DNA from 4 places in the Exiguobacterium sp. s35 genome. Region 2 is predicted to be linked to each of the others. Evidence: riboswitches for the same ligand, from Rfam matches in the RefSeq annotation. Region 2 holds a riboswitch; each other region holds the start of a gene.
The links. A riboswitch is a leader RNA that binds a small molecule or an ion and turns the genes downstream of it on or off. The one in region 2 is predicted to bind S-adenosylmethionine.
Positions count from the first base shown of each region.

Region 1 (5,833 bases), on a different contig from region 2:
GATTGTGACAAGGCTGACGATTCGAATCGTTTTCTTTTTCTCATCAGGAGATAACGGGTTCGGTACGTATGAGCCAGCAAGGCCAAGGTTCGTTTTACGCGTCAATACGAAGACGACGAGTCCAACGAACATCCCGATGGCAGCAAGGGCGAAGCCCCAATGGAAGCCGTAATCTTTTTGAACTTGTCCAACGATGAGCGGTGAAATGAACGCGCCCAAGTTGATACCCATGTAGAAGATACTGAATCCAGCGTCACGACGGCGATCCGTTTCACTATACATATCTCCGACTATACTTGATACGTTTGGTTTCAATAAACCCGTACCAATAACAATCAACGCCATCGAGATGAATAAGAAGACGACACTACCTGGAATCGAGAGGACGATGTGTCCGAGCATGATGAACACACCACCGTAGAAGACCGCCCGTGACGTTCCGAATACTCTGTCCGCAAGCCATCCCCCAATGACCCCTGACATATAAACGAGTGCACCATAGACGGACATAATCGAGAGCGCGACGTTACGATCGAGCCCGAGTCCACCTTCAGAAACCTCATAGTACATATAGAATACGAGGATGGCCCGCATGCCATAGTACGAGAAACGTTCCCAAAATTCAGTGAAGAATAAGGTGAACAACCCTTTCGGTTGTCCGAAGAAGCCTTTTTGTGGAACACTGTCCACGATTGTCTGTTTATCGATCCTTTCCATGAAAGATCCCTCCTTAACCGTTTTATCATAAAAAGGATTATTATGATTGTAAAGTGAATTGAATGATAATTTCAAATTTTAATAAAGATGCAAAGAATGAAAAGACCACACTTCCATGAGCAGAGAGTGTGGTCGATGAGTGATTACGCTGTCTTTTGTTTTGCTTCCGTTGCCTGGACATGACGTCCGAGTTGCCAGTAAATAATGCCAGATAGGCAACTTGCGCCGCCGATCAAAATCAGTGCGATATGCCCGGCACGATTATCGAAGAAGACGCTTGCGATAATCGGTGCCGTCACACCGCCAATTAGCCATTGAACACTTGCAGCCCCATTATAGGCACCGCGCATATTCTCTGGAGCGATTAAGGCGATGAACGTCTGTTGGACAGGCGACATAATCATCTCGCCAAGTGTGTAAAACGCGTAGACGGCGAGTAAGATACCAACGAGTGGAAGGTAAGGAACATCAAGTGCGTACAAAGCCCTAGGGACGATGGCGAGTAAAATCATCCCGATTCCGAAGACGGTCGCTCCGGCAAGCATGACTTTCCCAAACGGTTTATTCCCGAGCTTCGAAGCGATTGGAAACTGGAAGAGGACGACCATGATTCCATTAAGTGCCAACAGGTATGGGAATGGGTTCTGTTGTGCGGTGTATGTCGGGAGCGACTCTTTCAAAAAGAGCGGTAACATGCTCTCGACGACCGAGAATCCCATTGATATGAATATACCCGCAAAGATGAAGATCAGAAACACGCGGTCATTATAAAATACGCGCAACACCTCCCGGTTGCTCGGGGTCTCATCTTCTGTGAACTCCGGCAATGATTCGCGAATGAAGTAGCCGAGCGCGAGGGCATAAAGACCGAAGATGAACGCCGCTGCAAAGAAAATCAGCTCGCGGTCGATGAACAGTACCGCACTCCCGAGGAGAGGTCCAAACGCAGCACCGATGTTATGCCCCATCCGTAATAGGCCGAATGCTTCGTTCATATGCTCGGGTTCTGTGACGTCAGCAACCATCGCACTAGCAGCGGGATGGAATAGTGAGTTAGTCAAACCGAGCATCGCATTTAGTAACAATAATGGCCAAAACGAATCCGCGAACGCAAAACCAATGAGGGCAAGCGCGTCACCGATGATGGCAATCATCATGATCGGTTTTCGCCCGTAGAGATCGGCGAGTCGGCCGCCAATCATCGAGCCGAGGAGCGCCATGATTGGTCCAGTCGCCATAATGATTCCGACTTGAAGGTAGCTATCTAACTGGTCGCTATAATAAAGGACTAAGAATGGGGCGATCATGAACATCATGATTCCCGTAATCGTCTCCCCTAAGAAACGAATCCAAATATTGCGGTCAAGCCGTTTGAGTGATTGAAACATACAGGTCACCTGCTTTATTTAATTTTAGACACAAAAGGGACGTCATATGCATAAAGGCATACGACGTCCCACGTTGTTTATGCATGCCTCGATAGGCAGGCGTCTTAGATCTGTTTCAATCGAAGAGGTGCCTGCCAATCAGTATGAACTTGAGTGAATGGTTTCGAAGATACTACTGACATGGGAACCTCTCCTTTCTGTTAATTGTGTTCTTCTCTTCAACTGTATGACACATTTCATGAATATGTCAACAGAATCATGAAGGGATTTAAAGTAACTCATTCAAATTTTTACGATTCAAACGATAGTCAATGAGTCTAGACAAGACGACTTGAATCATCGCGGTGATAGGGACACTCACGAACATGCCGACGAGACCGAACAGGCTGCCCCCGATAATGATGGACGTGATGACCCAAAATGGCGTGATCCCGACACTGTCACCAAGAATTTTCGGACCGAGCCACAATCCATCGAATTGTTGCAACAAGAAGATGAACAAGAGCACCAATACGGCGGTGAACGGGTCATAGAAGTATGTGATGATGAACGCAGGAATCATCCCAAGTAGTGGACCGACATAGGGGATGAAGTTGAGGACGCCGACGATGACACCAAGGAGTAGCGCATATGGCGCCCCGATGATCAAAAGTCCGATGACAGCCAAAACACCGATGATGAGACAATCGAGTGACTTTCCGATGATGTATCGTTTAAAAATATAATCCATCTCCTGAAAGATATCGATGGTCGTCTTTGCAGTACCGACGGGTAAAAGCGCGTAGAGAAGGCGCTTGAACATACGAGCGAAGACTTCCTTGTCTTTCAAGAGATAAATTGAGATGACAATCCCAATCAAGAAGTTGATCAATGTCATCGTAAAACTTGAGACATAACCGACAGACGAGAGGACGGCTGTTTCGACCCATCCCGAGTAGCGGTCCTCGAAGCGCGCAAAATCAATCGCCTGGGCGATGGTAGCGTTATAGTCTTTCAAGTAATTGTTTACATCACCAAGAAACGCATCGATTTGACGGATATAGACCGGTAACTCTTCGATAAGTGATGAAAGACTCGAGTAAATCCGTGGGAACAAGGTGACGACCGAGATCGCTAAAATCCCGATAAACGTGATATAGACGATGAGTAGACCTTGATACCGCTTCAAATGGAACCGTTCCTCTATATAAGAGAGTACGGTGTTGAGTAGTAAAGCGATGGCAATCCCCATGATAATCGGGGTCAGTAACTGAAACGTGTACTGCAAAACACGTGAGATGGTATCCGGTTCACTGATGACACGCCATAAGACGAGTAAAATCAGACCGATCACACTGAGTTTCCAAATAAGTTGACGATTAAGCTCCAATGCTCTATCCCCTCATACAAATATAATTTTTCTACCCTTTTACTATGAATGTTTTTTGAAAAGGATTCAATAGATGTTCACCTTGAAAAAAATGTTTGACACCGTTGGAAATGTCTGGTTAACTTAGGGACATACTAAAAGTACATAGCGAATAACACTTTCTATCAAGAGAAGCGGAGGGACTGGCCCGATGAAGCTTCAGCAACAGATTGCAAAATACTGTGCTAATTCCAGCAAGGTGACCTTGAGAGATGGGAAGGTGGTTGACTACATACGTCTGTATTGAGCACCCCTTTCCTCAGAAAGGGGTGTTTTTTCGTATCAGGAGGAAGAATCATGGCAGACAGACGTTCACAATTATTAAAATCTTTACCAACCCAACACTTCGTCGGATTAGCAGAAGAGGTCGCGGCGGTAGAAGCTAGTGGAAAGACCGTTATCCGGCTCGGACAAGGGACGCCCGACTTACCGACTCCCGCTCCAATCTGTAAGGCGCTCGAACGTGCCATCACGGACCCGTCGACACACCAATACGGTCCGTTTCGCGGACAAGCGCGCTTAAAAGAAGCGGTCGCATCATTTTATTCTCGGGAATATGGTGTCGAACTCGACCCGGAACGGGAAGTCGCTATCTTGATTGGCAGTAAATCTGGTCTGATCACACTCCCACAATGCCTCCTCGAACCGGGTGACGGCATCCTACTGCCGAACCCAGGGTATCCGGACTATATCTCGGGGGCACGTCTTGCCGGTGCCGAGATCATCGATTTGACGTTAAAAGAAGAAAACGGCTTCCTTCCGGACTATTCGACACTCGATCCGCTTCACGCTCGACTCATGTATTTGAACTATCCGAGCAATCCGACGGGTGCTGTCGCAACACCGGCATTTTTTGAGGACACCGTCGCATTCGCCAAACAACATGATGTGATGGTCGTCCATGACTTTGCATATGGAAGCATCGGGTTCGATAGTCACGTTCCTCCGAGTTTCCTTCAAGCCGAAGGGGCGAAAGAAATTGGAATCGAAGTCTATACAATGTCGAAAGCATTCAATATGTCAGGATGGCGTGTCGCGTTCGCGGTCGGGAATGCTGACATTATCGAGGCAATCAACACCTATCAAGACCACGTCCATGTATCTGTCTTCTCGGCCATTCAAGAGGCGGCCATCGTGGCGCTCGAGTCACCTCGCGAACTCCGTGACGACCTCGCGTCGCTTTATGAAACAAGACGAAACCGACTGATTGACGGATTACGCCGTGCCGGGTGGGACATTGAGGCGCCGAAGGGTTCCTTCTTTGTATGGGCGAAAGTGCCTGAGGGAGATGCAAAATCTTTCTCGACAAAGTTACTCCACGAGGCGGGCGTCGCCGTCACACCAGGCTATTTCTTCGGAACAGAGGGGGAGCGCCACATCCGATTCGGTCTCGTATCGTCTGAACAGAAGATTGATGAAGCGGTAGAGCGGATCGAGAAATTGTTCGCGGCTTATGAGGAGGTTCATCTATGATTCGTCAGGCGGTACTTGAGTACGATCATTCGAAAGACGCACTTGAGAATCTTCCCGCGCGTATCGGGAAGCGGGAGGCGCTTGTCTTGAGAGGGGAGAGGGGGTATAGCAAGGCGGTGCGCGTGTCGCCTCGCCTCGCGGATCTCCCGAGCGTACGATTTACCGGAGAATGTTCAGACGAGGAAGTTGAACGGTTGAACGGTTATCGACCTGACGTATGGATTGCCGTTGGTGGCGGCAAATTGATTGATACAGCAAAACGAATCGCGGCTTCTCAGAGCGTACCGCTCATTGTCGTCCCAACACTCGTGTCAAACTGTGCCGCCTTCACACCGCTTAGCGTCATCTACACTGAGGAAGGGTCATATATCCGTTACGACACATTTCCGGTCGTCATCGAGCGCGTCATCGCGGATGAACGACTGTTACGTGATTCACCTTACGACTATTTCAAGGCTGGCGTGATCGATACGGTCGCAAAGTGGTACGAGGCCCGATATATTAGCGGAACGACATCAAGGGATGCAGGCATTCAGTCAGGGCTATCGCTCGCGGCACAGTGTGGCAAGTTGATGGACCTGTCGATCCGCGAACAGGATTTCCGTCGCTACGGCACGGACATCCGATATATCGTCGATCACGTCCTCGCAATCGGTGATGCGGTCGGTGGGTTTGGAGATGCCGGCACACGTGTTGCTGTCGCGCATGCCGTTCATAATGCGCTCAGTCGCTTTGACTCGACTCATCATTGGCTACACGGGGATAAGGTGGGGTTCGGATTGGTGGTTCAAGAGCGACTGGTAGCATCTGAGGACACCGTAATTCTCGAGAACTGGCTTCAATCCAT
Region 1 covers NZ_JACSKI010000001.1:795,428-801,260, reverse strand. The annotation lists gene KNO75_RS04130 (peptide MFS transporter) at 1-717, opposite strand, end outside; gene KNO75_RS04125 (MDR family MFS transporter) at 861-2,105, opposite strand; gene KNO75_RS04120 (AI-2E family transporter) at 2,374-3,474, opposite strand; SAM riboswitch class I at 3,633-3,732, shown strand; gene KNO75_RS04115 (aminotransferase class I/II-fold pyridoxal phosphate-dependent enzyme) at 3,811-4,986, shown strand; gene KNO75_RS04110 (iron-containing alcohol dehydrogenase) at 4,983-5,833, shown strand, end outside.
Region 1: linked by a shared signal. The riboswitch ahead of KNO75_RS04115 (aminotransferase class I/II-fold pyridoxal phosphate-dependent enzyme) and the one ahead of KNO75_RS11795 (Na+/H+ antiporter NhaC family protein) in region 2 are both predicted to bind S-adenosylmethionine.

Region 2 (5,833 bases):
TGGATGTCCTACACGCCCCGACGATTGATCCATTGTCGTTTATTTTAATTTCATTATTGGTCATCATTTTTCAACTCGACTCGATCGAAGTCAAAGGTGTGTACTTCACTTTTTCTGAAAGTATCGTCTTAATCTTATTTTTATTCTTTGGATTTGAAACAGCACTCATCGTCAACCAAATCGGGTTGTTCGTCTTTCAATTCGCCAATTTGAAACCGAAAGTCGCCATCCGTCGCTTCCGCTTCACGTATCCTTGGAATGCCATTACGGCGTACTTAGAAATCGTCATCCCGGCAGCGGTTTATCTCGCCCTTGGTGGCGAGACCGGTCTCGACTTTTATTCGCAAGATTCGTTCGTGCCGCTTGCCGGACTGTTCCTTGCCATCTTCTTAAACACGGTATTCCAAAAATATCAGGTGAAATGGTGGTTCCGCGTCGACATCGCATTGAGCGATTTTATGAAAATCGCTTTCTACACATACGTCGTCAGTTTGACCTTCATTCTAGCGGCATCATTCTTCCGGGAGACGAGTTTACTGGTCGTCAGTAGTATCGCCGCTGCCTTGACGTTCTTCATTAAACGACTTCTCATTCAAAAAGAACGGCAAGACGCCTTCAAATCTTTGATCGAGCAATATGATGAAGCTAAAGAAGCCGTCTCTTTGTCACAGAGTGAGGCGCAAGCAATCGAAGTCTTTTTAAGTCAGTGTGAACAGTTGAACCATTACGACGAAGGTTATATCGAGTTCAAATTGTTCGACCGCACGCTCTACTTCGATTTGAAGACGCGACAGCCCATCGATCGACCGGTCGTCTTTGCACTGCTTGAGATGAGTCAACCAATCGAGCAAATTCTCGACTATGAGATGCGGTTTGAATGGGATACCGCACTTTCCGACGCCTTCCATGACGATTATCATAGCTTTGTTTCTGTCCGTTCGGAGGAAATCGAAGAGATTCGTACATGGATCGTCATGACGGGAGAACCCGTATACGCATATCCGAAAATCATTCAGCATGAAATCATCAAGTTGTTAAAATCGTTCAATCGAACGATTAGCCGTTGTCACGAGCGGGATCGTCTCTATACCGAGAGCCGGACAGACAGTTTGACGCTTCTTGCCAACGCGCGTGCGTTTTATGAATACGGCATTCAACAAATATCGGATATGTCGATGTATCCGATATCTGTCGCCATGCTCGATATTGATTTCTTCAAAAAAATTAACGATACGTACGGTCATCAGGTCGGTGACCGAGTGTTACAAGAATTCGGTCGACGCATTCGGCAAGTACTTCGAACGGATGACTTTGCCGCTCGTTATGGCGGCGAAGAATTCATTTTACTACTCAACCATTGCGACATGACCCAAGCCATCGAGATCACAGAACGGATTCGCCACCAAATCGAAGCGAAACCGTTCCTTGTTGACCATCATGAGATTTCTGTGACCGCGTCTATCGGGGTCGATACGATTGAAGCATTCGGGAACAAGCGTCTAGATGACACGATTCGAAACGCTGACCGTGCGCTCTATGTCGGTGGAAAATACGCAGGGCGGAACCGAGTAGCCCACTTCAACAATTTAACGACGTAAACTCCCCTTTTTCACATCGAATTGGGGAGTTTTTAGGTTGACAACCGGATTCGAAACAGGTACGTTAGGGAACGTGTTTAATAATTAGATAGATTCACTTTTTATCGAGAGAGACGGAGGGACTGGCCCTGTGAAGTCTCGGCAGCGGGGAACCTGTGCCAAATCCAGCGGGCGTATTGCTCGAAAGATGAAAAGGGTATTTCGCACGAAGGACCTTTTTCTTGAGAAAAAGGTCCTTTTTATTTTTTAGTGAGGTGATTATTTTGGAACAACCAACAGCCAACAAGTGGGCACTTTTGCCGTTATTCGTCTTTTTGCTCTTTTTCATCGGGGCAGGTGTCTACTATGGGGATTTTTATAAGTTCCCAGTTCTCGTCGCAGCGATCATCGCATTGCTAGTCGCAGCATTCATGACAAAAGGAAGTGCGACACAAACCGTGGAGCGCATCGCACAAGGTGCCGGAAATCCGGGAATCATCATTATGATTTTTATTTTCTTACTCGCCGGTGCATTTTCAACCGTAGCCGAATCGATTGGCGCCATCGATGCGACGGTCAACGCCGCGTTGACGCTCTTACCACCATCGCTTCTCTTGAGCGGACTATTCGTCATCGCTGCTTTCATTTCAATGGCGATGGGAACATCGACCGGAACGATCGCGGCACTTGCACCAATCGCTCTCGGTATTCATGAAGAGAGTGGCGTGAACGTCGCCATCGCAGCCGCCGCAGTTGTCGGAGGCGCGATGTTCGGGGACAACCTTTCGTTCATTTCGGATACAACAATTGCCGCCGTAAGGACGCAACGGACGAACATGCGTGATAAGTTCCGGACAAACTTCTGGATTGTCTTACCGGCCGCTATCATCACGACGATTTTACTAGCGGTCTTATCGAACGGTGAGTCGACGGTCGATGTCGCTGCATTCGAATGGTATAAACTGATTCCCTATCTCGCGGTTATCGGCTTAGCGTTAACAGGACTGAACGTTATTCTCGTCCTTTTGGGCGGCATCACGCTCACTGGTATCATCGGTCTCCTCGACGGAAGCTTATCGGTGACAGCATTCGTGACCGCTATCGCCGACGGCATGGTCGGCATGGCCGAAATCTCGTTTCTGACGTTACTCATGGGCGGACTCGTCGGACTCATATCGCACAACGGCGGACTCACGTATTTGCGTGACGCGTTGACGTCACGAATCCAAAAACGTGCCGGTGCCGAGTGGAGTATCGCTGGTCTTGTCAGCGCGACGAACGTGGCGACGGCAAACAATACAATTTCGATTCTCGTAGCCGGACCGCTTGCCGCAAACATTGCGGACGAATATGATATCGAACGGAAAAAATCAGCGAGCGTACTCGATATCTTCTCATGTGGGGTACAAGGAATTCTGCCATATGGAGCACAACTCCTCATAGCGGCAGAGCTGACGAAGACCGCATCGCCGGATCTCGTGCCGTTCATGTTTTATCCGTTCCTCCTCTTTATTTGTGGAGGGATCGCCATCGCATTCAACTTCCCGCGCTTTAAAAAACAGTCTTAAGCGAAAACACCCCTTGTTCAAAGGGGTGTTTGTCGTTTCGTGACCATTTCTTGTTTCAATTGCTCGTTTCGTTTCTTGAAAGCGCGTCGTTTGAGAATTTCTTCTAGTCCCCGGCTGATGGCCCATAATGCGACCAAAAGAAGACCGAGCATCGATAAACGAAATGGACTTTGAATAAACTCTTCCCATTGATCCCCGATGACAGAGAAAATGACGACGACGAGTAGTTTCCCGAATCCTGCCGCTAAAATGAATGTGCGGAGCGGCATCTGAATGAGCGCCAGCAAATAAGTGATCAAACTGACCGGGATGAACGGGAGTGAATACAAGAATCCGAGTGAAATCGGACTCATATGATTGATTCGTTCTAACCAATAAACCGCCGCCTTATGTTTTTCGAGCCAGCGCGTCATCGGTTTTCGGAACACATACCGGACGGCTGCGAAGACGACAATCGTTCCGAGAAGGTTCCCAATCCACGATAAAAGGACTCCTAGTAAAAAACCGTATGTCGCCGCATTCGCAGAAATGATTAAAACGAGTGGCAAAAACGGAAAGATGGCTTCTAAAAACGGAGCGCCGAGTCCGGCCCAAGGACCGCCAGGCAAACTTTGCAACCATTCGATTAATTGGATGATGTACTGTTGGAGAGAAGTGAGCATAGTTGTTCCACCTTCAACTTTCGTTACTATTACTCTATTACCCGATTTCGATTTACAAGACGCATCTCCCTGCATTCGTCAAAAAAAATTAAAAACCATTTGCGAAAATTCGTCGTGATATTTATCATATAATAATGGACTTGTGGTTGCAGGCAAGTCTATTCGTCGAACGACACAACCCAACGTTCGTTTTCCTGCAAAAAACTGAACACAGGGGAGCAACACAATATGGAAACAAAACCAATGCGGGTCTTGCTGTACTATAAGTACGTCAATATCGAAGACCCAGAAACACTCACGCAAGAACATTTGAAGTATTGTAAAGACCTCGGCATCAAAGGACGTATCTTGATTTCCTCCGAAGGAATTAACGGGACGTGCTCTGGTACTTGGGAACAAACTGAGCAATACATGCATGACTTGAAAGCAAACCCACTCTTCAGCGATATCGAGTTCAAAATCGATGAAGTCGAAGAGCATGCATTCAAGAAAATTTTTGTCCGTCACAAGAAAGAGCTCGTGACGTGGCGCTTTGATGGCGAGTTTGATGTGCCGAAACAACACGGTGCATACCTCGAACCAGCAGAATGGAAAGAGATGATGAATCGTGATGATGTCGTCATCCTCGACGTTCGTAACAACTACGAGTACGAACTTGGTCACTTTAAAAACGCGATCAAAATCGATGTAGAGGCTTCACGTTACATGCCGGAATGGCTCGAAGAGAACAAAGACCTCTACGAAGGGAAAACACTTCTCACGTACTGTACCGGTGGCGTCCGTTGCGAGAAATTTACAGCATATATGCGTGACCAAGGTCACGACAACATCTTCCACTTAAAAGGTGGCGTCGCGATGTATGGAAAAGACGAAGCGACAAAAGGAGAAAACTGGGATGGTGAGCTTTACGTCTTTGATGAGCGCATCAACGTCCCTGTCAACTCTGTGAACCCGACTGTTGTTTCGCACTGCATGCACTGTGGGACAGAGACGGTTCGTTACGTTAATTGTGCCAACCCGGAGTGCAATGTACAGCATTTCTGTTGTGAAGAGTGTGAACCGAAACAAATGCGTTCATGCTCGAAAGAGTGTCAAGAACACCCACGCAACCGTTATATCATCGATAACATTGCAGAGAAACTTCAGGAAACTGAAGGAGTAGTCGGGTAACAAAAATCGACCAAAAGGTGTCATGGACAAGCCGTCCATGACACCTTTTTTTGACGAAATCTTAACGTCTAGCCTGCCCCGCTTTCGGGTATAGTGAAGATACTATGTCAGACAGGAAGTGAATAGATGCATGTTTAACGAACCTTTACTCGCCGCGATTCTCGCTTGGTTTATCGCCCAAGCAGCCAAGCTCGTAACCGAACTTATTAAAACACGGGATTTTGAAATTGAAATCATGTTCGCTTCAGGCGGTATGCCAAGCTCACACTCGTCTACGGTCGTGGCACTCGCGACGGCAATCGGACGGATGGAAGGCATCGACTCGAGCATATTCGCTCTCGCTGTCGTCTTCGCCACCATCGTCATGTACGATGCGACCGGCGTTCGGCAAGCGGTCGGCTTTCAAGCTCGACTGCTGAATGATTATTTCAAAGGAATTAAACACGAGACCCCACTCTTGAATGAACTCGTCGGTCACACACCGTTCCAGGTCATCGTCGGGGCGTTATTAGGTCTCGCCGTCGGCTTATTCTTCCCAATGTAATCCACTGAAGGTATGTCATTTCTCACACTCTCGATTCTTTTTGTGAAGTTTCACAAAGAAGAAGTTATACTCAGAGAGAGGAGGAATCGACATGCCTTTTTTGCAGAAATCTTACGAGTCTCTCGATACACTCGCTGAGGCAATCGGTCAAGCGATTCGAGCACCCATTACGATCGAGAACCGTCACCACCAATTGCTCGCCTATAGCACCCATCCCGATTCGACCGATCCGGCCAGAATCGCGACGATCATCGGTCGTCGTGTCCCAGAAGCCGTCATCGAAGATTTATGGGAAAGCGGGATTTTACGAGA
Region 2 covers NZ_JACSKI010000002.1:268,464-274,296, reverse strand. The annotation lists gene KNO75_RS11800 (GGDEF domain-containing protein) at 1-1,598, shown strand, start outside; SAM riboswitch class I at 1,697-1,792, shown strand; gene KNO75_RS11795 (Na+/H+ antiporter NhaC family protein) at 1,862-3,145, shown strand; gene KNO75_RS11790 (TVP38/TMEM64 family protein) at 3,163-3,807, opposite strand; gene trhO (oxygen-dependent tRNA uridine(34) hydroxylase TrhO) at 4,036-4,977, shown strand; gene KNO75_RS11780 (divergent PAP2 family protein) at 5,096-5,521, shown strand; gene KNO75_RS11775 (PucR family transcriptional regulator) at 5,613-5,833, shown strand, end outside.

Region 3 (5,833 bases), on a different contig from region 2:
AAGTCTGGTCGGAAACGGTCGACAGCACTCGCGACGACTTGTTTCAATCCGCCCATTTGACGAGTGGCATGCCAATCAAATAAAGGAGAGATATACGTCAAACTCCCAAGCGGCACATCATACTCTTGCAAGAGTCGGTTCGTGAAAAGTGCCCCGAGACTGAATGCAACGACGTGGATTGGTAGTTTGTATTCCCCTGCCTCACGCAACGCTCGCTTGATGAGCTGTTTATGGTCATCTGCCGTCAATCCGACCGATTGGTCACGGACGACAATTACCTCGTACTCGTCTTGGAGTCGGCGAATAAAGTTCTCACTAATCCGAGACGTGAACTGTAGCGGGTACACGATGACGATGACCCCTTTTCGTGCTTCTTCATATGTCATGCTGCCGTCACCTCATTTATGGACTATGTGTATTGTATCAAAAAAACATCAGCCGCAACTGATGTTTGAAAAAAATCCGTCTGGAGGCTTAGCTCGGATGATATCGTAAATGAATGAGTTCCATCGGTTGGTCGTATACCTCTTCTTGGATCCGATTCACTTCTTTAAACGATTGATGCAAAAGGAAGGCAATCGCTTGGTCATTTGAATTTTCAACGTACACTTCCATCGGTTGTGTTTTTTTCGATTGGAGATAGTTTAAAAAGGCTGCCCCATATCCGTTCCGGTGATAATCAGGGTGAAGATAAAGACGAAGCATCTCCCACATGTCACCGCGATCGATGGCATGACAAAATCCGATGACATCTTCTTCGAACTCGCCGACGATAAAATATTGCTCTCGTGCTTCTTCACTCGAATTGATCGCTCGAACAATCTCTTCTTGTCGATAAGCGCGCTCCATTGCTTTCAAACGATTCAAATCATCCTCTGAAATCGTCGCAAGTGCAATCGTTCGAATTAATGCTGCATCTTCTGGAACTGCTTCCCTCATGTTCATGACAGCTTCCCCCTTTTGGCCAATCTATTTGTATCATTCCCTATCGTCACGTTTTTATCCTGCCATTCGTTTCTTTTTCATGACGATTCATAAGAAAACGTTATGTCCGCAATCGACTAGGGTATAACACTAGCAATGCCAATCACATGAAGGAGTGGAACAACATGGAACCAAAATTAGAGCATGACCCGAAAGTCGAACAAACAGAGAATCCGAACCGTCAATTTGACCAAATGGATGCAGGAGGTCCAAAAATCAGCGTTGTGACCGGGATGTTACTCGGTGCCCTCGTCGGTGGTCTCCTCGCCTTACTTAGCTCTTCGAATCGGGAGCAGACGAAACAATCGCTTACGAATGCAAAATCTTCGGTCGGAGGCATCGTGAACGAAGTCAAACAAGACCCAGCAGGGAAAGCATCTCAAGTCATTGAACAAGTAAAGACCGCTTCTGGAAAGATTCAGGAAGTCTCAACAGACGTTCAAAACGTATATGAAAAAGTGGTCGGAGAAGTCGATACAGTCAAAGAAGACGTCAATAAAATCGTCGAGACGGCCCAAGAAGCCAAATCAGATTTACAAGACATCGGTGAAAAAGTCGTCGAAGCGAAGGATACCGCGCTTGGACAAGAAAACACTTCAACTGATTCGTCATCGAATGATCATAAACAGACACCTCCAACGACTTGAACCTAAAAAAACGACCTTTCCGTGGAAAGGTCGTTTTTGTTGATTACGCGAAACGCTTCGCGCCTTCTTCAAGAACTGCTGCTTTATCTGTTTGCTCCCATGGGAGTTCGATATCTGTACGACCGAAGTGACCGTAAGCTGCTGTTTGCTTGTAGATTGGACGGCGAAGGTCAAGCATCTTGATGATGCCTGCTGGACGGAGGTCGAAGTTCTCACGAACGAGTTCAACGAGCTCTGTTTCGCTCAATTTACCAGTGCCGAACGTATCGACAGCGATTGATACTGGATGTGCTACCCCAATCGCGTAAGCGAGTTGAACTTCTGCTTTATCCGCAAGTCCTGCTGCAACGATGTTTTTCGCTACATAACGAGCTGCGTATGCTGCCGAACGGTCAACTTTTGTAGGATCTTTACCAGAGAATGCGCCACCGCCGTGACGTGCGTATCCACCGTACGTATCGACGATGATTTTACGTCCTGTAAGACCTGCATCTCCTTGTGGTCCACCGATTACGAAGCGACCAGTCGGGTTGATGAAGTATTTTGTTTCAGCATCGATGAGTTCAGCCGGGATGACTGCTTCGATGACATACTTTTTCAAGTCTTCTTGAATTTGCTCGAGTGTGATCTCTTCTGCGTGTTGTGTCGAGATAACAATCGTGTCGATACGAACAGGGTTGTTGTCCTCATCGTACTCAACCGTTACTTGCGTCTTACCATCCGGACGGAGGTAATCAAGCATACCGTTCTTACGAACTTCAGCAAGACGACGTGACAATTTGTGCGCCAATGAGATTGGAAGCGGCATGAGTTCAGGTGTCTCGTTTGTCGCGTATCCGAACATGAGACCTTGGTCACCTGCTCCGATTGCATCGAGTTCCTCTTCAGTCATCTGACCTTCACGTGCTTCGAGAGCTTGGTCAACACCTTGCGCGATGTCTACTGATTGCTCGTCAATCGACGTCAAGACTGCACATGTTTCTGCATCGAAACCATATTTCGCACGTGTGTATCCGATTTCACGGATTGTTTCACGGACAACTTTCGGGATATCCACGTAAGTTGACGTTGTGATTTCACCAGCTACGAGTACAAGACCCGTTGTGACAGACGTTTCTGCCGCAACACGGGCATTCGGGTCTTCCGCTAAAATGGCATCCAAAATCGAGTCAGAGATCTGATCACAAATTTTATCTGGATGTCCTTCAGTAACCGACTCTGAAGTAAAAAGTCGACGGTTCAATTTTGACATTCAAAAAACCTCCTATAATAAGGGTGATATGTGGACGGTACTCGTTCCCCTTACGCGTTGCTTTGGGACGGTAATGAAAAAAACCTCCCCCGATGACATACATGGGGAAAGGTTGAATCGTTCTTCCTTACCCTCTTATCGTTCGAAGCTAATGGCTTCGCTTCAGGATAGCACCTTTTCCGCACAAGACTTCATGTCGGACGGTTGCTGGGCTTCGTAGGGCCTTGTTCCCTCCACCGCTCAGAATAAGAGTATCCGTTACGAAAACCATCATATAAATGACGCTCGATTATGTCAAGGGAATCAGACGAATTCGTTAAAGTTTTCACCGACTTGCAAAACATTTCTGTTTGTGAATCGTCAAACATTTTTTTAATTCGTTTCTGTTTTTTAACACCTTGTGATAAGAGAATGTGATAAACTGTCTTTGTAAGAAAGCGCTTACTTAGAGAGAAGAAACGCTTGTGTTTGATTAGTGTGTCACATATAATTAAAAATGTCATACTGATTAATCGTAATCGCGGAAGTATGCGGATTTCATCCACATCTATTTAGGGGAAAGGTGGGATTCAGGATGGCGACAACGCTCCTGAAAATCGAAGAATTAATTAATGGTGCCGACATGAAACGGAACTTGACGGTTCCAGAATTGGTGGAAGAAGCCATCCAAAATGGTGAAGGTGTACTGACAAAAGACGGGGCTTTATCTGTCAGCACCGGTGCTTTTACCGGACGGTCACCGAAAGACAAATTCGTCGTACAAGATGAAGTCAGCAACAACCTTGTCGATTGGGGAAAAGTGAACCAACCGATCGCGGAAGAGAAGTTTTCAGCACTTCTCGACAAAGTACTCAACCATTTAGAAAAGAAAGACAAACTTTATTACCTCGAAGCGTCTGCTGGTGCCGATGAGCACTATACGTTACCGGTCCGTGCCATCACGGAATATGCATGGCATAGTCTGTTCGCAAAACAGCTATTTCTACGCGAATGGCCAACGAAAGGTGCGTTCGATCCGTTCACTGTGATTTATGCACCGAGTTATAAAGCAGATCCTGCAGTGGATGGCACGAACTCAGAGACGTTCATTCTCGTTTCATTCGCCAAGCGCACAATTCTGATCGGGGGAACAGAATACGGTGGCGAAATTAAAAAATCAATCTTCTCCGTCATGAACTTCTTGCTACCTGAGCAAAACGTCTTATCGATGCACTGTTCGGCAAACGTCAACGATGCAAACGAAACGGCACTCTTCTTCGGGTTGTCGGGAACTGGGAAGACGACACTTTCAGCTGATCCACAGCGCCACTTAATCGGAGACGATGAGCATGGATGGTCACCGGATGGGGTCTTCAACATCGAAGGCGGTTGCTACGCGAAGACGATCAACCTTTCGCGTGAGAACGAACCACAAATCTATGATGCAATCCGTTTCGGTTCATTGATTGAAAACGTCGTATTGAATGAAGATCGTACGCCGGACTACAAGAACATTTCCTTGACTGAAAATACGCGTGCGGCATATCCGATCGAATTCATCGACAACGCGATGCTCCCATCACGTGCCGGTCATCCAAATACGATCGTCTTCTTGACGGCCGATGCGTATGGTGTCTTGCCACCAATCAGCAAACTGACGAAAGAACAGGCGATGTATCACTTCTTGTCTGGTTATACGTCTAAGCTTGCCGGTACGGAGCGAGGAGTCACAGAACCACAAGCAACGTTCTCGACTTGCTTCGGTTCACCGTTCCTTCCGCTCGCTCCTGAGCGTTATGCGGATATGCTCGGTAAATTGATTGAAGAACACGATGTGGATGTCTACCTCGTCAACACGGGCTGGACAGGTGGAGCATACGGCGAAGGTTCACGTATGAAACTCGCCTATACGCGTGCGATGGTCAATGCCGCCGTCAACGGTCAGCTTCGTGATGTGGAGACGATGAAACATGACATTTTCAATGTCGAGATTCCTGTAGCCATCGATGGTGTACCGAGTGACGTGCTCAATCCGCGAGATACGTGGAGCGACCCAGCTCGTTATGATGTAGAGGCAAAAGCACTCGCCATGAAATTTAAAGAAAACTTCAATCGCTTCACGAAAGCAAGTGAGTCCGTCATCGCAGCCGGACCACTCGTCATCTAACACAAAAGCACTGACTCGATTTTTTTATCGAGTCAGTGCTTTTTCCTGTCGCAACATCCAATCCATCGCTTGTTCGGTCGTCTCCCATTTATCCCAAAACGGGAGCTGGTGACCGAACGGGAGCACCCAAAACTCTGCCTGTTCTCCTAATTTCTCGGCGACGGCTGTCGCATGACGTAAGCGAACTTGTTCATCGTCCGTACCGTGGATGAGCAGTGTCGGGGCGACCCATTCCTTGTAAAGCGGAGAACGGTCGACATACGCAGATTCTGCAGACTCGGGGTCCCCACCCGTCATCCGACGTAACATCTTCCGCATCGAACGCTGTTCTTCATACGTCCACTCGAGGTTTGTCACGCCAGCCCATGAAGTAACCGTCGTGACCGGTCGTTCGGAAGCGAGCGAGAGGGCCATCATGCCCCCTCTTGAAAAGCCGAGGACGTGAACCGGTCGTCCACTCATATGGACACGGTCGAATAGCGAGAGCACGTCCTCTAAGTCTTCTCCTCCAAAGTCTTCTTTTCCCGTCCCGCCGTGATTGCCACGATAGACCGGGGCGACGACATGAAAGCCCCGCGATGCAAACTGCATGAGACGTGGTAAACGAACATCCCCGATTCGCGCCGTTCCTCCTCGTAAGTACATCAACACTTGGCCGTTTGAACGTTTCGGCTCAATCGAATACGCCACGACCTCTTCCCCATCTGTCGTTGTATACCATCCTCGTGTCACTCGGTAACCCGCATAAGGTGGTAACACATCGATTCGGTCAAACCAGTTTTTGATCATAAAGAACCCTCATCG
Region 3 covers NZ_JACSKI010000001.1:1,219,179-1,225,011, forward strand. The annotation lists gene KNO75_RS06305 (alpha/beta hydrolase) at 1-386, opposite strand, end outside; gene KNO75_RS06310 (GNAT family N-acetyltransferase) at 475-945, opposite strand; gene KNO75_RS06315 (hypothetical protein) at 1,110-1,631, shown strand; gene metK (methionine adenosyltransferase) at 1,675-2,883, opposite strand; SAM riboswitch class I at 3,016-3,135, opposite strand; gene pckA (phosphoenolpyruvate carboxykinase (ATP)) at 3,458-5,029, shown strand; gene KNO75_RS06330 (alpha/beta hydrolase family protein) at 5,054-5,818, opposite strand; gene ytkD (RNA deprotection pyrophosphohydrolase) at 5,799-5,833, opposite strand, start outside.
Region 3: linked by a shared signal. The riboswitch ahead of metK (methionine adenosyltransferase) and the one ahead of KNO75_RS11795 (Na+/H+ antiporter NhaC family protein) in region 2 are both predicted to bind S-adenosylmethionine.

Region 4 (5,833 bases), on a different contig from region 2:
GTTTAAGTAACGGTGTGCCATTTCTGAAGGGATTTCGAGAAGTTCCATCTTCGCATCGAGTTCACGGATGAACTTCATGAGTGAGATTTCCTGACCTTCTTCACGACGTGAGTTGATTGCTGAACGCAAGAAGTCTGCGTTTGTCACACCGCTGATTTCAGCCGGGTACTGCATCGCAAGGAACATCCCTGCTTGTGCGCGCTCGTCGACTTCCATCTCGAGGACATCTTCGCCGTTTAATTCGACGCTTCCCCCAGTGACCTCATAAAGTGGATGACCCATGAGTGCTGATGCGAGTGTTGATTTACCAGTCCCGTTTGGACCCATGATGGCATGAATTTCGCCACCTTTAATTTCTAGGTTAAGACCTTTGACAATCTCTTTTCCTTCGATTGAGACGCGGAGGTCATCAATTTTCATTTGTGGTACGTTAGACATTCGGATACCCCTTCCGTATTTTCTCGCCATAGTGAATGGCGTAGATTAGATATATTCTAATCTTAGACTAGTCATTTTTTTATTTCAAGCGACTCACCTTAGAATTCATTCTCAATAAAATGATAAAAGTTGAGAATGCTAATAGTAGGAAATCAAGACATTATCCGGCATTCTCTTCGATGAGTGCGAGGACGGCTTTCCGCTCTCGTACTGCGGCCGCGAAGAAGAAGGCACCACATCCCGTCAACACCGCCAAACTTCCGAACACCGGAAGCGATGATTGGCCAAACGTATCCAGTAACACCCCACCGATAATCGGTCCAATCGTCTGACCGAGTGACGTCAATCCCATCGCCCCAAAATAAGTTCCCCGTAAATGTTCGGGAGCCAGTTCATCCGTCAATACATCTGTCATCGTGAACATCAACACTTCGCCGACCGTGAAAATGGCCATTGCAACGAATAACACCCACTCCACTGTCGCAAATCCGATGAGCAAGAGTCCGAACGACAATGTTGAGATTCCAAAAAAGAGTGACTTGATCGGAGAGACACGAATCCCGAAACGCATAATCGGATATTGCACGATGAGCACCGTGATTGCGTTCGTCGTCAATAAGTAAGCGAACAATCTCGAACCGTCTTCTAACCCGTCGCTTAATGCGATGAATTGAGGAAGCGTCGAATTGAACTGACTGTAACCGATAATCGCGAAGATCATCCCGATGATGACCGCACGGAATGTCCGGTCGTCTCGTAAAACGCGAAACGTCTCCGTCAAGCGTGGCCGTGCCTTGACCCCGTCTCCTTCTTCAAATGGATACTTATAAAACAAGATCGAGATGATGATTCCATACAATATGTATACTGCCGTCACGACAAAGAATGCGGTCTTCACTCCGGTGAGAGATAAGACGACCGCCAAGAGTGGCCCGATGGCCGCGGCGATATTGATCATGAAGTAACGGACGTTATAGACGATGACCCGTTGGTCTGCCTGCGTCGTGTCACTGATGAGTGCCCGCGAAGCCGGTTCTAAGAAAGATCGCGACATGCCCATCAACATCGATAACATATAAAACCAAATCAGCTCGGTCGCGAGCGCGAGACCAGCGAACGTGACGGCATTGAGCACGATGCCGATCAACATGAGCTGTTTTCGCCCATATCGGTCAGAGAGTGTCCCCCCAAAGAAGCTCATGAACAGACCCGAAAGTGCCGTCACGGCAAAGATTGTTCCAATCACACTCGCCGAAAAGCCGAGCGTGGCCAGATAGATTGCAAAAAATGGCATGACAAAAAACGTCGCCAGTCGTGCAAAAAATGTCCCGAACAGGACGCCCCACGTCAGTGGATGAATCTGTCTGAGCTTCATCCAAATCCCCCCTTTTCTTTCATATATGTAGTGTACTTCTCTTTATGAAAGAACACTAGACAAAAAAAGACCCAGGGGATGACCCCTGAGTCGAGACTGCTTATTGTTGTACCGGTACGACCGCACCTTTGTATTCGTCTAAGATCCACTGTTGTGTCTCTTCAGAAGTCAATACTTCGAGGAGTGCTTTGACGCGCTCATCTTCTTCGTCCCCTTCACGTGTGACGATCAAGTTGACGTATGGTGAGTCTTCGCCTTCGAGTGCGATGGCATCTTCAAGTGGGTTGAGACCTGCGTCGATTGCGTAGTTCGTGTTGATGAGGACCGCATCGCCTTCTCCGTTGTTGTAAGCTGTCGGAAGAAGTGCTGCTTCAACGTCTGTTTTGAACTTCAAGTCTTTAGGATTGTCAACGATGTCAGAGACTGTCGCATCGACCGTCTTGCCTTCAGCAAGTGTGATGAGACCTTCTGATTGGAGCATCGTGAGAATTCGTCCGTGGTCAGCGACCGATGAACTCATGATGATTTCTGCGCCTTCAGGAAGTTCATCGAGCGATTTGTATTTCTGTGAGTACACACCTATTGGCTCGATGTGAACGCCACCCGCAGATGCGAATTTGTAGTCTTTGTTTTCAGCCATTTGTGACTTGAGGTATGGCTCATGTTGGAAGTAGTTCGCATCGAGCTCACCGCTTGCGAGTGTCTTGTTCGGAAGTACGTAGTCTTGGAACTTCTTGATTTCGAGTTTGTAGCCTTTTGCTTCATATTCTTCTTGTACGTGCTCTAAAATCTCAGCGTGCGGTACGTTCGACGCACCGACAATCAATGTTTTTTCATCGCCAGAACCTGTTTCTGCCTCTTCTCCGCCGCAAGCCGCGAGAACTGTGAATGCTGATAAAGCTGTCAATCCAAGTACTGTTTTCCAAGTTTTCATTATGAATCCCTCCAAATGGTGTATGTGTAATTAAGCTGAACGTTTATCAATTTTTGTGACGAGTCGGTCACCGATGAACTGGATGACAAACACGATGATCAAGATGAGCACCGTCGCCACGAACGTGACGTCGTTTTGTGAGCGTTGGAAACCTTCCAAGAAGGCCAAGTTCCCGAGTCCGCCGCCTCCGACGACACCGGCCATCGCCGTATAACCGACGATTGCCACAATGGTCACCGTGAGTCCTGAAACGATTGCCGGAAGAGCTTCCGGAATCAAGACTTTGTAGATGATTTGCCATTTCGTCGCTCCCATCGATTCGGCCGCTTCGATGACCCCACGGTCGACTTCACGAAGCGCAAGTTCGACCATTCGAGCATAGAACGGTGCCGCTCCGATGATGAGCGCCGGAAGCGCCGCCGTCGAACCGAGCATCGTACCAAGCAGGAACAACGTGAACGGGATGAGTAAAATGATTAAGATGATGAACGGGATCGAACGAAACACGTTGACGATTGCGCTGACGAAGACGTAAATTGGACGATTCTTCAATAATAGCGATTCGTTTGTAATATAAAGAATCAAACCTAAAGCGAGTCCAATCACAAACGTCGCGACACCCGCGACGAGCGTCATGTATAACGTCTCCCATGTCTGTTCCATCATGATTTGCCAGTCTACGTTAGGAAACATCGCTTTCCACCTCCACTTCTACTGATTGCGAACGAATCGACGCGATGGCGCGTTCGATTTCTCGTGCTTCCCCAATCAATTGGATGAATAGCGTGCCGAGCGCACCGACTTGTGACTGAGTCACGTTCCCGCCGATGATGTTGAATCCGATGTCGTGCGTCTTAAGGACGTCAGACAAAATCGGTTGTTCTGCCGTTTCGTTCAAGAATTTCAATTTGACGATTTGCCCACTCGGATAGCGTGCTTTCAAATGTTCGAACGTGAGCGACAGATCGTCGACCGCTCCGATTTGTTTCACGAATTCTTTTGTGATTGGCTGCTCCGGATGTTGGAACACGTCAGAGACTTGACCTGTCTCAACGACTTTCCCTGCCTCCATCACGGCGACGCGATGACAAATCTTTTGGATAACGTGCATCTCATGTGTGATGAGGACGATTGTCAATCCGAGTTTCTTATTGATGCTGACGAGCAGTTCAAGAATCGAATCCGTCGTCTTCGGGTCGAGCGCGCTTGTCGCTTCGTCACAGAGGAGCACCTCTGGATTTGTAGCGAGCGCGCGGGCAATCCCGACTCGCTGTTTTTGACCCCCGGATAATTGTGACGGATAGCTGTCTTCGCGACCTGATAGTCCGACGAGCTCGACGAGTTCCTGGACCCGACGCTTCCGCTCACTTGCCGGAACCCCGATCAATTCGAGTGGGAAGCTGATGTTTTCTGCGACCGTGCGCGACCACAGAAGGTTAAAGTGCTGGAAGACCATCGAGACGTTCTTGCGAACCCCTCGTAATTCTTTCGGGCTGAGCTTCGTGAGTTCACTCCCGGCGACCTCGATTTCACCGCTAGACGGTGACTCGAGACGGTTGAGCAATCGGATGAGCGTCGACTTCCCCGCCCCCGAATATCCGATTATTCCAAAAATTTCACCGCGATCAATCGTTAGTGACACATCATCGACCGCCTGGACACGACCATTCTTCGTATCGAACCATTTGGCGACGTTTCGTAATTGAATCAATTCCTTTCCCTCCTGACAACAAAAAAAGCGCGCACGTTTGAGCAAACGTGCGCACTTTATCGTACGGACAACGATTGCTCTCATCTCTCAAGGTTTCTCACCTTGCTGGAATTAGCACCATTTCGGATTGCTCCGCGGTTGCTGGGCGTCATAGGGCCAGTCCCTCAGCCTCTCTTGATAAGAGTGTTGTGTATTCGATTAGCTTTATCATAGCGACAGCTTTTTCTGCTGTCAAATCATTTTTTCAAAAAAATCAAAAAAAGGTGCCGTCCGAGGACGACACAGAACGTAGCACCTTGAGTCACGGAAGGACAGCCCATAGATGAAAATCTTTTGCCCGTTCAAGATTTACATCCTTATATGGGGGAGATTCACCAATCATCACTCGATCTTGACTTGGACCGTGCGATTATACGGAACGTCTTTCTTCGCTTGATTTTTTTGGGGGACAATCGAAGGGAAGATTGACGTGTATTCGTATAAAGGTAGCAGCGGCTTCACCAAAACGTCTTGATGTCGGGAATATCGCGTCCTATTTTGTGTTCAAGTAAGATGTTGTAATGAATATACCATTCGTGAACTTTCTGTGTCAACTGATTATTTAAAATTTTCAGATTATTCTAATGTTCCTCTCTCACTTTACGAAAGAGAGGACGTGTTGAACGTTTTGAAAAGCGTAAAGACGATCCCGAACCTCGCCATTTTCAAGCTTTAACAGCGCTGGGACGCTCATCACCTGATAAGCTTCAAGTTCTTTTGGGATATAGTTCGCATCGCGCTTTTCAATCTGAATTTCAGGGTCGACCGCCTCGACAACCGTCAACATTTTCTCCGCGACAGCGCATGTACCACACATTGGGGCGTATATATATAAGTATCCGTCTGTAATCATTTTTCTCACCTCTCTTGTCATTATAATAGTCGTTCGAGTCCCGTTCAAAAATCGTGCTCTCGTGAAATTTCAGAATTTTTCAATGATTCTCTTGACTCTTCTGTCGGATAGGAATAATATGGGTTCTAACTTTATCGCTTTTGTACATAACAGCAAAGAAGAAGGACAGGTGAATGAATGATGACGGAACAGGCAACAGGTACGACAAAGCAATTTACGATGAACGTCTTAAACGGTCTCAGTATGGCGATTCTGATCGCCCTCATCCCGAGCGCGCTGCTCGGTGAACTCACGAAAGCTATACTCCCTTATTTTCCGTCTCTTCAATTCATATTGGATGCGACGACGATTGCGATGCGACTCCTCCCGGCCATTATCGGTCTTGCCGTCGCGATGCAGTTCGGACGATCGATTTTAGAGGCTGGAACAATCGCCATCGCAACCTATGTCGGCAGTGGCGCCGTTCGAATTAACGAAGGTGCG
Region 4 covers NZ_JACSKI010000001.1:1,283,012-1,288,844, forward strand. The annotation lists gene sufC (Fe-S cluster assembly ATPase SufC) at 1-420, opposite strand, end outside; gene KNO75_RS06625 (MDR family MFS transporter) at 599-1,813, opposite strand; gene KNO75_RS06630 (MetQ/NlpA family ABC transporter substrate-binding protein) at 1,914-2,747, opposite strand; gene KNO75_RS06635 (methionine ABC transporter permease) at 2,778-3,440, opposite strand; gene KNO75_RS06640 (methionine ABC transporter ATP-binding protein) at 3,430-4,458, opposite strand; SAM riboswitch class I at 4,536-4,642, opposite strand; gene KNO75_RS06645 (thioredoxin family protein) at 5,093-5,350, opposite strand; gene KNO75_RS06650 (PTS sugar transporter subunit IIC) at 5,528-5,833, shown strand, end outside.
Region 4: linked by a shared signal. The riboswitch ahead of KNO75_RS06640 (methionine ABC transporter ATP-binding protein) and the one ahead of KNO75_RS11795 (Na+/H+ antiporter NhaC family protein) in region 2 are both predicted to bind S-adenosylmethionine.